Linked DNA regions of Youhaiella tibetensis. The protein of the gene in region 2 interacts with the protein of the main gene of each other region in a pairwise test. Links are inferred from orthologs where the notes say so. Each region holds a gene or a part of one and is shown on either strand. Other genes may lie near its edges.

Region 1 (7,466 bases), 2.2 Mb from region 2 along the record:
GGTGCGCGAGAGCGGACCGGAAAGCCGCAGGGCTTCCAGCACGAGGCCGCGGTTTTGCCGCCGCACCGTATCGCTGTCGCTCACATGGCGCGCCAAACGCCGTTCCTCCCAGCGGTTTCCCGCCCGTCGATACCGCACCAATGATTTATTTCGGGTATCGAAATTGATGTTGACTCCCAAGTCCGTGGCATGGCAATCATTTTTTCGAGCATTGAAAGAAATGCTCTTTCGGCCAGATGCCGCGCCTGAGGAGGGTGGCGCTGGTGCGTTTGGGTGGCGGCCTGAGCCGCCGATGGGAGGACATCATGAAGAAGTTTCTGGCGGTCGCGCTGTCGACGACCGTTTTGATCAGCACGGCCAGCATCGCGTTCGCGCAGGAGATGGTCGTGGGCGTGTCGTGGTCCAATTTCCAGGAAGAGCGCTGGAAGACCGACGAAGCGGCCATCAAGTCGGCGCTCGAGGCAGCCGGGGCCAAGTACATCTCGGCCGACGCCCAGTCGTCGCCGACCAAGCAGCTTACCGATATCGAGAGCCTGATCTCGCAGGGCGCCAATGCGCTCATCGTGCTGGCCCAGGATTCGGACGCCATCGGGCCGGCCATCCAGGCCGCGGTTTCCGAGGGCGTGCCGGTGGTCGGGTACGACCGACTGATCGAGAACCCGCAAGCCTTCTACCTCACCTTCGACAACAAGGAAGTGGGGCGCCTGCAGGCCAAGGCCGTCTATGACGTGGCGCCCAAGGGCAACTACGTCTTCATCAAGGGCTCGAGCGCCGATCCGAATGCCGACTTCCTGTTCGCCGGCCAGATGGAAGTGCTCAAGGACGCCATCGACAAGGGCGACATCAAGAATGTCGGCGAGGCCTATACCGATGGCTGGCTGCCGGAAAATGCCCAGAAGAACATGGAGCAGTTCCTGACGGCCAACGACAACAAGGTCGACGCGGTCGTCGCCTCCAATGACGGCACCGCCGGCGGCGCCATTGCCGCGCTGGCGGCCCAGGGTCTGGCCGGGTCCGTGCCGGTTTCCGGCCAGGACGGCGACCACGCCGCGCTCAACCGCATCGCGCTCGGCACGCAGACCGTCTCGGTCTGGAAGGACGCGCGCGAGCTGGGCAAGAAGGCCGCCGAGATCGCTCTCGAACTCGCCAAGGGCACGGCCCTCGACAAGGTCGAAGGCGCCACCAAGTTCTCGGGCGGCCCGAAGGGCGTCGAGATGAACGCGGTGTTCCTCGCTCCCGTCGCCATCACCAAGGACAACCTCAACGTCGTCATCGACGCCGGTTGGGTGACCAAGGATGTGGTGTGCCAGGGCGTGCCTGCGGGCAAGGTTGCTGCCTGCAACTGATCTGCCGGATAATAAGCTGACCGGGAGGGCGGTGCCGCGGCCATGGTTGCGGCACCGCGCCTCTCAACAGGTCAGCACGCAGGGGAGTGAGATGGTCGATCAGCATGCCGCACCGGCAAGCCAGCGCGTTTCGAGCGCGGGCATGGGGCCAATCCAGAAATTTCTGACCGCAACCGAACTCGATACGAGACTTCTGGGCATGATCGGCGCGCTGCTGCTGATCTGGCTGGGGTTCCATTTCCTGTCGGGGGGCGTGTTCCTGACGCCGCGCAACCTGTGGAACCTGTCGGTGCAGACCGCCTCCGTTTCCATCATGGCGACGGGCATGGTGCTGGTCATCGTGACGCGCAATATCGACCTTTCGGTCGGCTCGATCCTGGGCGTGGTGGGCATGCTCATGGGCGTGATGCAGGTGGATATCCTGCCGCGCTACCTGGGGCTCGGCCATCCCGCCATCTGGATCCTGACGCTTTCGTTCGGCCTCGTGGTCGGCATGGGCATCGGGGCGCTGCAAGGCATCATCATCGCTTACCTGCGCGTGCCGGCGTTCATCGTGACGCTGGGCGGCTATCTCATCTGGCGCGGTGCGGCCTGGTGGGTCACCTCGGGCCGAACCGTCGCGCCGCTCGACCAGACCTTCCAGCTCATGGGCGGCGGGCCTGCCGGTTCCATCGGCTTCTGGGCGAGCTGGATCGTGGGCATCATCATCTGCGTGGGCATCGTCATCAGCCTCTATGTGGGGCGAAGGCAGCGCCATCGCTTCAATTTCCCGCAACGTCCGATCTGGGCCGAGGTCGTGCTGGGCGTGCTCGGGTGCGGCGTGGCGCTGGCCGCCGTTGCGGTCGCCAATGCCTATCCCTGGCCCTCGCGCATTGCGGCGAACTACGCTGCCGCCAATAACCTGACCGTGCCCGAGGGCGGGCTCTTCATTTCCCACGGCATCGCCATTCCGGTGCTGATCGCACTGGGTGTGGGCATCGTGATGACGTTCATCGCCACGCGCACCCGCTTCGGGCGCTACGTCTTCGCCATGGGCGGCAATCCCGAGGCGGCGGAGCTGGCAGGCATCAATACCCGCTGGGTCACGGTCAAGATTTTCATCCTCATGGGGGCGCTCTGCGCCATAGGCGCCGCCATTTCCTCGGCGCGCCTCAACGCCGCGACCAACGCGCTGGGGACGTTCGACGAACTCTACGTGATCGCTGCCGCGGTCATCGGCGGCACGTCGCTGGCCGGCGGGGTGGGCACCATCGTGGGCGCCATGATCGGCGCGCTGGTCATGCAGTCGCTGCAGTCTGGCATGGTGCTGTTGGGCATCGACAGCCCGCTGCAATCGATCGTGGTGGGCATCGTCCTCGTTCTCGCGGTGTGGCTGGACACGCTCTACCGCCGCAAGTCCAACTAGGGGTACCGGTTATGCTGGACAAGAAGACGCCGCTCGTCGAACTGGAGGACATCAACATCTCCTTCGGCGGCCTGCACGCGGTGGAGAATGCCTCGCTCGAACTCTATCCGGGGGAAGTGGTTGGGCTGCTCGGCCACAACGGCGCCGGCAAGTCGACCCTGATCAAGATCCTCTCGGGCGCCTACAAGCGCGACAGCGGCATCATCCGGATCGACGGCAAGGAAGCCACGATCAACAATCCGCGCGACGCCAAAGGCTACGGCATCGAGACGATCTACCAGACCCTGGCGGTGGCCGATAACGTCGATGCGGCAGCTAACCTCTTCCTCGGGCGCGAATTGACCACGGCCGTCGGCACGCTCGATGACGTGGCGATGGAGGCCAAGGCGCGCGAGGTCATGGGCCGCCTCAACCCCAATTTCCGCCGCTTCAAGGAGCCGGTGAAGGCGCTTTCGGGCGGGCAGCGGCAATCGGTGGCGATTGCACGCGCCATCCTCTTCAATGCCCGCATCCTGATCATGGACGAGCCGACGGCGGCACTTGGGCCCCAAGAGACGGCACAGGTCGGCGATCTCATCAAACAGCTCAAGTCCGAGGGCATCGGGATCTTCCTCATCAGCCACGACATCCATGACGTCTTCGACCTGGCGGACCGCATCTGCGTGATGAAGAACGGCAAGGTGGTGGGGACGGCCAATACGGCGGACGTCACTAAGGACGAAGTGCTCGGCATGATCATCATGGGCAAGGTGCCGGCGGGGGCGATCCCGGGCCCGGGGGCGCTCAAGGCCTGAGGGGCGACCGGGGAACCGCCGCTTCGGTTTCTTGTTGTGCGATAAGGCGCTATCGTTCGAGGGCGGCACGAGGAGCGGCCATGAGCGAGAGCAGGTCCCATAAGCGCCACAAGCGCTACCGGTCGTTCTACCTGGCGGTGGTCGTCGGCCTCGCGGCCTTCGCGCTGTCGGCCATTTTCGTCTCTGCCCAGGCGATCACGGTGGGCAGCATCGCGTTCTTCATCGTCTACCTGGTGATGGCGCTACGAAACTTTCCCGGCATGTCCCCCAAATTCCTCAAGCTGCATGCGGCAGAATCCGACGCTCCGGTGATGCTGATCTTCGGCGCCACGCTGGTGGTGGTCGGGACGGCGGTGTTTTCGTTGTTCCAGCTGATCAATTCAGGTGGTGCAAACGACGTGTTCCGTCTGACCGGTGCGGTGCTGGCGGTCATTCTCGGCTGGTTCATGGTTCATGCGATGGCTGCCCATCACTATGCCTACGAATTTTACGCGGTACCCCAGGCCAAATCCGACAATGACGATGCGGACGCGGTGGTCGGCGGGCTGGATTTCCCCACCGGAAAGGAGCCGGGCGGCACCAGCTTCCTTTACTTTTCCTTCGTGATCGGCATGACGGCACAGGTCGCCGACGTGGCGATCACTTCGGTCCACATGCAAAGGCTGGTCGCGTTGCACGGCATCTTCTCGTTCTTCTTCAATACCCTGATCATCGCCGCGACGGTCAATCTCGTGGTCAATCTGGGCTCGTGAGATGACGGAACTGCCAACCATCTACGTCGATGCCGATGCCTCTCCGGTCAAGGAAGAGGTCAAGCGGGTAGGGGAGCGCTACGGGCTGGTGGTGGTGTTCGTCTCCAATGGCGGCATCCGGCCATCGCGCGATCCCATGGTGCGCACCGTCGTGGTGCCGCAGGGGGCCGACGTGGCCGATGACTGGATCATCGAGCATTGCCAGCCCAACGATCTCGTCATCACCGCTGATGTGCCGCTGGCAAGCCGGGCGGTGACCGCCGGCGCCCACGTGCTCGGGCCGACCGGGCGAGAATACACGCCGCAGTCGATGGGCATGGCGCTGGCCATGCGCGACCTCAAGCAGCACCTGCGCGAGACCGGGGAGATCAAGGGCTACAATCCCGGCTTTTCCGCCAAGGACCGATCGGCGTTTCTCGTGGCGCTGGACAGGGTTGCCCAGCGCGCGGCGCGGCAGGCCCAGGGTTAACGGCGCCGTTGTGAGGCCGCGCAAAAAGCGTAGCCGAATCAAAGTCGGTAGGCCGCGTGGCACCGTTTATTAACCATGCTGGGTAACACTCCAGGCAGTCTCATGCCTTAGGTGTTTCTCCCGTGTCGAGCCTGCGTTTTGCCGTCCTTGTTCCGCTCGTTGCCCTTGCGATGGCAGGCTGCGCGCGCCCGCCCAAGGAAACCGAACTGGCTGCGCCTGTTACCGCCACCCCGGCGATGGCACGGAGTTACGTGGCCTTGCCCGAAGTGACGCCGCGGCATGTGCCGCGCGGGACGCTCGCCGGGCGCAGGCTGGTGGTATCCTCGGCGGCCGAAATCCAGCTCCGTCCGGGGGAGGTGATCCTCACCTTCGACGACGGGCCGCGCAAGGGCAGCACGGAGTCGATCCTGGGCACGCTGGACGCCTTCAACGTCAAGGCGACGTTCCTGATGGTCGGCAAGATGGCCGACAGCTATCCCGCCGTGGCGCGGAGCGTCGCCGATCATGGGCATTCGATCGGCAGCCACACCTATGGGCATCTCAACCTCGCCAAGGCCTCCCAGGAGGAGGCGATGGCCGATGTCTACAAGGGCGAGGCGGCTGTGGCGCGGGCCCTCAAGGGCTCGGGCGGGGCGCTTTCACCATTCTTCCGCTTTCCCTACCTGGCCGAAACCGGCCTGGTGCGCGCGAGCCTGGGCGAGCAGAACCTGATCGTCCTCGGCGTGCAGGTGGATTCGCAGGACTACCTCAAGTCCTCGCCGCAGGAGGTCATCGACCGGACGCTGGCGCGTCTCGACAAGCGTGGCAGCGGCATCATCCTCTTCCACGACATCCACCCGGTGACCGCTGCGTTATTGCCCGAGTTCCTGCAGGCGCTTGCCGACAGAGGCTACAAGGTCGTGCAACTGGTGTCGCGCGATCCGGGGCCGTTCGGCGAAGACCTGGTGACGGCCAGCACCCAATGAGCGGGGGCTAGCGCGCGGCCGTTGCTGCGAACAGCGCGATGGCGGTGGCGTTGGAAACATTGAGCGACTTGATCGGCCCGGGCATTTCGAGGCGCACCATCTCGTCGCAGAGCCCACGGGTCTTTTCGCGCAGACCCTTGCCCTCAGATCCCACCACGATGGCCATCGGGCGATTGTCGGTGCGCGGCTTGAGCGGCGCTTCGGCTTCCGAATCAAAGCCGAGCACTAAGAGCCCGCGCTGCTTGAGCTTTTCGAGCGCGTCACCCAGGTTGCGGACTTCGATCAGCGGCACGAGATCGAGCGCGCCCGAGGCGGATTTGGCCATGACACCAGTCTCGCGCGGGGCGTAGCGGGCCGTCGTGATCACTGCATCGGCGCCGAAGGCACAGGCTGTGCGCAGGATCGCCCCGACATTGTGGGGATCGGTCACCTGGTCGAGCACCACGACCAGGGTCAGCGGATCGATGTCGTCCAGTCCGAAACGGTTGACCGGGTCGACCTCGAGCGCGACGCCCTGGTGTACCGCTTCCCCGCCCAGCAGCCGGTCGAGTTCCTTGGGCGTGGTCTCCTTGACGGAGACCTTGCCGATCTCGCCGCTTTCCTTGAGGCGCATCAAGCCGTTGGGCGTTGCCAGAAGCTGGCGCTTGCTGCGGCGCGGGTTGTCCAGCGCCGCCCGCACGGTGTGCAGGCCATAAAGATAGACGGGCCCGTCATTGGGGTCGTGGCGGGGCTTGGGCGGAAACTTGTTGATGCTCATGGTGCTGCCTACCGCCTTTGGCCTCGGCCAGCAAGGGCGAGCGCGCCATGGCTGTGAGCGGATTGGTAGAAACGGAAGAATGGGTGTTGACAGGCGCGGACCCGATCAGCATAAACCGCCCCGTGGTTCGGACAGCCCACCGTCCTGATCACTTACGGCGTTCACAGCGCATAGCTGGCTGTGGAGGGGTGGGAGAGTGGTTAAATCCATCAGACTGTAAATCTGACCGCTTAGCGTACACTGGTTCGAATCCAGTCCCCTCCACCAACCCGCCCTTTCCTGAAAATCGTTGAACGACTGGTGATGGATCGCGGTGACGTACCGTAGCTTCAATCCGTCGTTTCAGTTCCGACCTCGAGTACGATCTTGCCTGGCCGATGCGGAGCGCCGGCCAGCATTTCATGGGCACGCCTAACCGAGCGCAGTGGCAGGATCTCGCCGATCGCGACGTGGAGTTTTCGCGTTTCCACAAGGCCGGCGACATGCGCGAGACGTTCGGCCGTCACATCGACGAGAAAGAAATCGGCCTTGACCCTGTGCTCGGCTGCCAGAGCCTGGTCGGGCGGGGAGACGGAACTGACAAGCCGCCCACCGGGAACGAGGATGTCGAAGGAGGCCGTCTGGGTCACGCCGCCGACCGTGTCGAGCACGACATCGGCATATTTGACGCGACCCGCGAACGGCTCGACCGACACGTCGATGACGTCATCGGCACCGAGAGCTTCCACGCGCGCCACATCGGCAGAAAAGCAGGTTGCGACGACTTGGGCCCCGGCGGCCTTGGCCATCTGGACCGCATAGGCTCCCACATTGCCGGCCGCGCCATGTACGAGGACGCGCTGGCCGAGTTGGATCGCGCCGTAGTCAAAGACCATGCTCCAGGCCGTGACGGCAACAACGGGTATCGCTGCCGCCTCGATGTGGCCAAGCCCTGCGGGTTTGCGTTGAACCGATCGGCTTTGGCAGACGGCGTACTCG
Region 2 (7,309 bases):
CTCGGCATGGCGCGATGCGATGCGCCCGTCGCGGTCGCGCTCGAAGGCCAGGAAATCGCGGGCCGCATGCTCGAACCGGCGCAGCCAGATATCGCGGCGCTCTGCCACCGCCTCGAGCCCTGAAAACGCTTCCCGCGCCATGGCGTTGAGCGTTGCGAGCGCTCCGGCGGCGTGGATATCGTGTCCTTCGATGATGAAGCGGGCGAAGACCTCGTGGATCATGGTACCGCGCTCGCGCACCCCCACCTCCTCGCCCAGGGGGTCGAGGCGGCGCAGCCCGAGCACATGCTTGGCGTAGATGTCGTAGGGCGAGCGGAAAAGGGTTTCGATTTCCGTCACCGAGAGCCGGCGCGGCCGTGCCGCTGCGGGCGGACGGGGCATGGGACGCAGCGCACCGCGCGGGCTCACCACCGTATCGAGCGAGCGTGCCGCTTCCAGCCATACCCGGCCCTTCTCGCGCAGCGCCTTGGCGTCCTCGCCGATGAAGGCTTCGAGCCGCTGGAGCAGGCGCGAGGGCAAGGCGGGGCTGGTTCCCATGCGTTGCGCATAGGCGACGATGACTTCGCCATTGCCCAACGCCATCTCGAAGTCGTGGGCGGCCAGCCCCTGCTTGCGCTCGGGCGGTTCCAGTCCCGCCGCCAGGCGCATGCCGCGGCTCAGCCACGGGCCGGGATCGGCAGTTTCCGGCCAGATGTCCTCGTTGACGCCGGCCAGGATCAGCAGGTCCGGGCTTTGCAGGCGCGCTTCCAGTTGCCCCCAGATGGAGATGTCGTCGCGCCGTGGCTGGGCATTGCGCACTTCGAAGCCGGCCATGAGCTTATAGAGCACCTGGTCGAGTCCGGTTGCGGGCAACAGCGGCCCCTCGCCCTCGCGTCCGCCGAGTTCTTCGGCCCAGGCTTCCAGTTCGCTGCGCCCCGGCATCGGGCCGGGCGCGGCCACCCGGGCGAAGGCCTCGGCCAGCGTGCGCGCCAGGAGCGCGGCCGAAAAGCGCGTGTCGCTTTCGAGCAGGGCGCAGACCGGGGCGATGGCCGTCTCGAGGGCATCGAGGAGCGGGGCCAGCCGCTCCTCCTCGCGCCGTTCGGCGACGAGCGCCCGGATGCCGGCGAGCCCCGGACCCGGACGCCGGCCGCGCAGCACCCGCGTTTCGAGAATGTCGGCGAGGCGCGCCACCTGGGCCCGCTCGAGCCCCAGCACCGTGGCGCGACTGCGCAGCAGCGCCACCAGGTCCACGGGTGCAAAGCCGTTGGCGGCAAGGCTGAGAATCTGTCGCACCAGTCGTCCGGCGGGCGCGTGGAAGAGGGGGGAGCCGGCGGCGTCGTCCACTTCTAGCTCGAAGCGCAGCAGTTCGGCCGCGATCCGGCGCGCCAGGTTACGGTCGGGCGAGACGATGCCTACGCTTTTGTGCGCCATCAGGGCGCCGCGCGCCGCCAACGCAATGGCGCGCGCTTCCTCATCGGCCGTCCGCGCGCCCAGGATCGTGATGCCCTTGACCGCCTCGGCCATGCGCGGCAGTAGCGCAGCGCGGGTCTGCGCCCAGCGGGCAGTGCCGTTCGCCAGCGCCAGGGATTGCCGGATGACCTCGGCCCGCACGCCGGGCCGCCCGAGCTCGACGACCGTCGATGGCGGCGTCCCAAGACGGCGCAGCAACTGCGCCAGCCCGTATTGCGGATGGCCGTGCGGAGCTTCCTCGGTCCTGAGCAGGGCCTCGTAGTCGAGGTCGGGATCGAGGCCGGGCAGCACCAGGGCCCCGCGCGGCAGCCGGCTCAAGGCGCCCAGCAGGTGCGCGGTGGCCGGGATCGAGCCGGTGGAGCCGGCGGCGATCACCGGGCGTTCGCCGAAGACGAGCGGCGCCGTCGCGGCCTGGCGTTCGAGCCGCAGGTTGCGGATGGCGCTGGCATCGGCCTTGCCGCGCCCATCCAGGATCGCCGGCCAGGCTTCGAGCGCGATGTTGAGGAAGCCGAGCACGCGCTGCCAGTTCTCGGCCAGTTCGTCAGGCGCCAGCGCCTTGAGCGCCGAAGCCGGCACCTGCTCGGTATTGAGATCGTCCACCACCTGTCCCAGGCTGTCGGCGAGCGCCAGGATTTCGGCGGCGTTGGGCGGGGTGGAGAGCGTCTGGGCCCCCTGCTCGGTCCTGGACCAGGCTTCGATGAGGCGAGCCAGGATCAGGCGGCGCTCGAGGCGCGACACCGGCTGGGGGAGCGGATCGGCCTCGATCGGGGGCAGGAACGGCTCCTCTTCGGGCGCTTCCCCGCCGAAGGTGCGGATGTCGGGCATCAAGCCATGGCCGCGCTCGGCAAAGGCCCGGGCGAGCGCAAGCTGGGCGCGCCGCGTCGGCAGCACGATGGTGATATCTGAAAGCCAGAAGGGGTTGTCCTCGCCGCGCGGCCAGTCGCCCAGCAGGGTGCCATCGAGAATGCGTTCGGCCAGGGTCGGCAGGAACGGCGTATCGGGGGCGATGGAATAGACTTTCGGCTGGCTCATGCCGAAGCCAGCAGATGGTCGGCTTCGGCCAGTCCCTGGACGTCTCCGACATGGAACCAGGGCGCATCGAGAACTACCCCATAGAGGTGGTTGCGCTCGAGGTTACGGTCGAAAAGCGCCGCCAGCGAGAACGCGCCTTCGGGTGCCCCCTCGAAGACCGAGCGCGCCACCAGCGCGACACCGCCATAGATCACCGGCTGGCCGCGATCGAGAGTGACGTGCGCATCGGGCGCCAGGCAGAAATCGTGGCTGCGGCGGAAGCCGTGGGCGCGCCGGGGCTGCACGCAGAGCAGCACCATCTCGGGTCGTTTCTCGGCGAAAAGGTCGATCATCCGCCCGATCGGCGCGTCCGAGCCCTCGGGCCAGAAGGCATCGGTATTCATGATGAGGATAGGGTCGGTGGCCAGCAAAGGGAGGGCCTGCCGCACGCCGCCGCCGGTGTTGAGAAGCTCGGGCTCGTTCGACACGGTCAGCCCGCGCTCGCGGGCGGCGGCCTCGATCTGGGGCGCCAGGTGGTGGGCGTTGATCACGAACCGGTCGAGGTCCTCGTCGCGCGCATTGGCGATGACCCGGTCGAGCAGCCTCTGTCCAGCCACTTCGATCAGCGGCTTGGGCGTGGTTTCGGTGAGCGGGAGCATGCGTTTGCCGTAGCCCGCGGCAAGCAGCATCACATCGGGTTTGAGTCGGGTCATGGCCGGATTTGACCGTGCCCGGAGGGGGAAGTCCAGCGGAGTTCGGCAGGCACGATCAGCCGTTCGGTTTCTCGAGGCTCCGCTCGTCGCCGAAGGTGACGGATGCCTCGCGCCCCTCGCCCGAGTGCGGGACGGAAAGCTCGACGCGCACGCTCGCCTCTGCCTCGATTTCGGGCGAGCGCTCCGCCCATTCGACGATGACGATGGCGTCCGGATCGTCGAGCAGCCCGAGTTCGCTCACGTCGCCCGCCGCCGCCAGCCGGTAGAGATCGGCATGGATGACCGAAAGGCCCTTGCCCTCGTAGGGCTGGACCAGGGCGAAGCTCGGCGAAGGCACGTCCATGCGCGGATCGCCCATCAGCGTGCGGATGATGGCCCGGGCGAGCGCGGTCTTGCCGGCTCCAAGGTCGCCTTCCAGCACCACGAGATCGCCGCGGCGCAGGAGCGCGGCGAGCGCCGCTCCCAGTTGCGCCGTCGCCGCATCGTCGGGCAGGAACACCATGGCCTATTCGGCGGCGCCGGCAAGCGCGGCGGCGTCGCGCGGCAGGTTGACCACGACACGATTGCCGCGCGGTTCGCGCTTTTCCATGGTGATGGTGCCGCCATGGAGATTGACGAAGGTGCGCACGATGGCAAGGCCAAGCCCGGCGCCGCGCTGGCGTCCCGAGCTGTGCACGGGGTCGAGCATGGCCGCCTTCATTTCCTCGGTCATGGGCGCCCCGTCGTCTTCGACGATGAACAGGAGGCGCTCGCCGCGTTCCTGGACCAGGAGGCGGATTTCCCCGCCCGGCTCGGAGAAGCGTGCCGCGTTCGAAAGCAGGTTATAGAGCACCTGCACGAGGCGGGTGGCGTCCGCCTTGATCGGCGCGATGCCCTCGGGCACCTCCACCGCCAGCTTGAGCTGGCGCTCGCCGTTGATCTCGGGGAAGGTGGCCGCGAGCCCGGCCCGCGCCTTTTCGACCAGGGTCTGGATGTCCACGGCATCGAGCCGCAGTTCGGCGATGCCGGCATCGACCGTGGCGAGGTCGAGGATGTTGTCGATGAGCACGCCCAAAGTCACGCTCGAAGCGCGGATATAATCGGTATAGGCGCGCTGCTTGTCGTTGAGCGGCCCCATGTCCTGGGACGAGAGCAGGTCGGCGAAGCCGATGATGTTGGTGAGCGGGGAACGCAGTTCGTACGAGACGTTCTGGACGAACGCGTCCTTGAGCCGGTCGGCGGTCACCAGGGCGTCGTTGCGCTCCTTGAGCACGCGGCTGTAATTGGCGCTGTCGGTGACGTCCATGAAGGTCATCATGGTCTGCCCGTCGGGCAGGCGCGTCACGGCATAGTCGATGAGGCACCCGTCGGCGCGCGCGATGCGCCCCGTGGTGTCGGCACGCATGGGGTTGAGGTCGATGATGCGGCGCTTGAGGTCGCGCCAGATCGAAATCCCATCCTCGGGCATGACCTTGCCGCAGGCCTCGGCGATCTGGTCGATATGCGGGTTAGTGCCCAGCTCGTTCATCGGCAGCTTCCAGAGCTTGGAAAGCTGCGGGTTGGAAAGCGTCAGGCGGCCATTGGTGCCGAACACCGCCACCCCTTCGGAGAGGGCGTTGAGGGTTTCGCGCTGAACGCTGGAGAGCGACTTGTTGAGGCTTTCGAGCCGCAGCCGCGCGGTGATGTCGTCAAAGACATAGATGACGCCGCCCTTGGGGCCGGCCGGGGCGGCGATGACCTGGATAGTGCGCCCGTCCGGCAGGTGCCAGGGTTCGCGCTCGGTCGGCTCGGTGAGCTGGTAGGAGGTCAGGTGCTTGGCGCGCCATTTGTGATAGTCGGGTTCGTTGGGCAGCATGCCCTCGGTTCGCAGGCGGTCGAGGATCGAGCGCTCGTCCATGCCCAGCTTGAGCCATTTGGGGTTGAGGTTGAAAAGCTCGGCATAGGCGCCGTTGAACTGCACCAGTTCGCGCGCCGCGTTGAAGATGGCGATGGGCGTGGAGAGCACTTCCATGACGGCGCTGAGCTGGCTGACGCCGGGCTCGAAGCCTTCGCCCAGTGCCGGGGCGACCGCCGGCTTGTGCGGCTCGAAATAGCCGGCGCGACCGCCGGTGAGCGGGAACTCCACCAGTTCGTAGCCGCCGCCCGCCGTCGGAAACGAGACGGTGCGCGATTGCGGCTTGTCCCCCAGCCCGACGCTGTCGAGCAGTTCGGGAATCTCCCCGTCGCCGACGGGCTTGCCGAGCGTGCGGGCGAGCTGGAGATAGGCCGGGTTGGCATAGGCCAGCTTGTTGCTGGCGTCGCGCACGAAGGCCGGGCACGGCATGAGCGCGAAGATGGCGCGGGCGCTCGAGATGTCGGCGCGCAACGTCTTGTCGTCGAGGGCGGCGGCGGTCTGGCGCTGCAGGAGCGTCGGGCGCAGCCGCACGGCAACGGCGCCGCCCAAAACCCAGCCGGTGGCCCGCAACTGGCGGCCGTCCGAGCTGGTAACGCCCATGTCGAACCCCTGCCCATCGACCCGCAGGGCCTCGAGGACTTTGGCGAGCGTCGCCGCCTCTTCGGGGGGCAGCCAGGAATGGAGGTTGAGAACGGTTTCAGCGCGACGGCCGGGCGGCAGCACGGCGGCGGCCTGGCCGAGGAACTTCGGTTCGGACGCGGCTTCGCTCCAGAGCACGGTGAGCTCGCGCGTGCCGGCAAGCAGGGCCTCGTATTCATCGACGAGCGCGCGCAGGCCCGAAATCTGTTCGGAGGTGCGGCTCTGGTTGAGCCGGTTGTCGCGCTTGGTGTTGCGCAGGGCCACCATGGCCATGAGCGCGAAGGCCCCAGCGCCTATGGCGATGGCCAGCGGCAGGGCGCCGACAAGGGCGCTGGCCGTATAGGCGTTGCCGGCCTGGGCGAGGGCTGGCGTGGCGGCGAAGATTGCTATGGGGGCAGCCACTAGGAGCGGCGCTGCTCTCAATGCGAATCCCCGACGTTTCCGGAAATCTTCCGGCACCATGCCCTACCTCTTAAAAGAACGCTTTGCTGATCGCTCCAGGACCGCAACAACCCTGGAGAACGCCTGCTACTGCCCAACGCGCCAATGATGCGCGCTTCCGGCGGCCGTGACCCATGACCACCGAATCACTTCACAATACCGGGGTGGGGAATCGGGAAAAAGAGTCTGTGTGACAAGAGTTTTGCTAATCGGGGCTTGCCAGGGTCGCGAAGCAGTCAGAGCCGGGCGAGCGTCAACGGATCGAACCGCCCGTTGCAAAAGGCATTGATGGCCGTTTCGAACACCGGATGCTCGGGCGAGGCCACCGCAAACAAAGTCATGGATGAACAAAATTTGAGGGCATCGATCTCCCCGAAGATGTCCTCGGCGCGCATTCCCAGGTGACGGTTGACCATGTTGGTGCATTCGATCAGCCGCGGCCCCAGAACGGGGTGAATGACGTAGTCGTTCGCCTGATCGAGCGAGGCGATGCCGAACTTCTGGGCCATCACCGAGGTGCCCAGGCCCGCAAGCTGGGGGAATATGAACCACATCCAGTGCGTGCGCTTGTGGCCGGCGCGAAGCTCGGCCCGCACGGTCTCGTAGACTGGCTCCTGCGCGACGACGAAATGCTCGAGCATGCGCGCCATCCTCCTGGCTCGCCGCCAGAGTGCCTGATTGGCGGGACGTTGTCACCGCCCCGCCGGGGCCGCCCTACCCCTCCAGTTCCTCGCGCAGGATTTCGAGTTCGAGCCACTGCTCCTCGGCCGCGGCACGCTCCGCATCGGCCTTGCCGAGCGCGGCGCTCTTCTTTTCGAACTCCTCGGGGGACTTGGCGTATAGCCCCGGGTCGGCCAGCGCTTCCTGGAGCCTGGCGATCTCGTTTTCGAGTTTCTTGATCTGCGCCGGCAGGGTTTCGAGCGCGTGCTTTTCCTTGAAGGAAAGCTTGCGCTTGGCAGCCGGGGCAGCGGCAGGAACTTGCTGGGCAGGCTTTGGCTTGGCGGGCGCTGCCTTGGCTTCGGGCTTGCGCACCCCATAGCCGCGCTGGGCGACCATGTCCGAGTAGCCGCCGGCATATTCGTTCCACTCGCCATTGCCTTCGGCCACGATCACCGAGGTCGAGACGCGGTCGAGGAAGTCGCGGTCGTGGCTGACCACGACGACGGTGCCGGGATAGTCGGCG

Evidence for each region.
Region 1: the proteins of tsaE (region 2) and rlmB interact in binary tests that used the Escherichia coli proteins (3 or more experiments, as listed by UniProt). The link is inferred for Youhaiella tibetensis from one-to-one orthologs.

The regions. Positions count from the first base shown.
Region 1 is NZ_CP041690.1:2,774,009-2,781,474, reverse strand. The notes cover bases 4,614-7,466. They hold rlmB (23S rRNA (guanosine(2251)-2'-O)-methyltransferase RlmB), read right to left. Parts: upstream 6,489-7,466; coding sequence 5,739-6,488; downstream 4,614-5,738. Other genes in these bases: FNA67_RS13480 (NADP-dependent oxidoreductase), read right to left, coding at 6,818-7,466; FNA67_RS13495 (polysaccharide deacetylase family protein), read left to right, coding at 4,889-5,731; FNA67_RS13500 (YaiI/YqxD family protein), read left to right, coding at 4,614-4,766. In the rest of the region: FNA67_RS13525 (ROK family transcriptional regulator), read right to left, coding at 1-84; xylF (D-xylose ABC transporter substrate-binding protein), read left to right, coding at 306-1,346; FNA67_RS13515 (sugar ABC transporter permease), read left to right, coding at 1,489-2,751; FNA67_RS13510 (ATP-binding cassette domain-containing protein), read left to right, coding at 2,763-3,545; FNA67_RS13505 (DUF1345 domain-containing protein), read left to right, coding at 3,626-4,297; more of FNA67_RS13500, read left to right, coding at 4,299-4,613. UniProt on the Escherichia coli protein: Specifically methylates the ribose of guanosine 2251 in 23S rRNA.
Region 2 is NZ_CP041690.1:533,996-541,304, reverse strand. Bases 1,953-4,648 are described here. They hold tsaE (tRNA (adenosine(37)-N6)-threonylcarbamoyltransferase complex ATPase subunit type 1 TsaE), read right to left. Parts: upstream 3,676-4,648; coding sequence 3,229-3,675; downstream 1,953-3,228. Other genes in these bases: FNA67_RS02695 (sensor histidine kinase), read right to left, coding at 3,679-4,648; FNA67_RS02705 (nucleotidyltransferase family protein), read right to left, coding at 2,478-3,173; addB (double-strand break repair protein AddB), read right to left, coding at 1,953-2,481. Outside these bases: more of addB, read right to left, coding at 1-1,952; more of FNA67_RS02695, read right to left, coding at 4,649-6,087; FNA67_RS02690 (DUF1810 domain-containing protein), read right to left, coding at 6,363-6,767; FNA67_RS02685 (ABC-F family ATP-binding cassette domain-containing protein), read right to left, coding at 6,841-7,309. UniProt on the Escherichia coli protein: Required for the formation of a threonylcarbamoyl group on adenosine at position 37 (t(6)A37) in tRNAs that read codons beginning with adenine.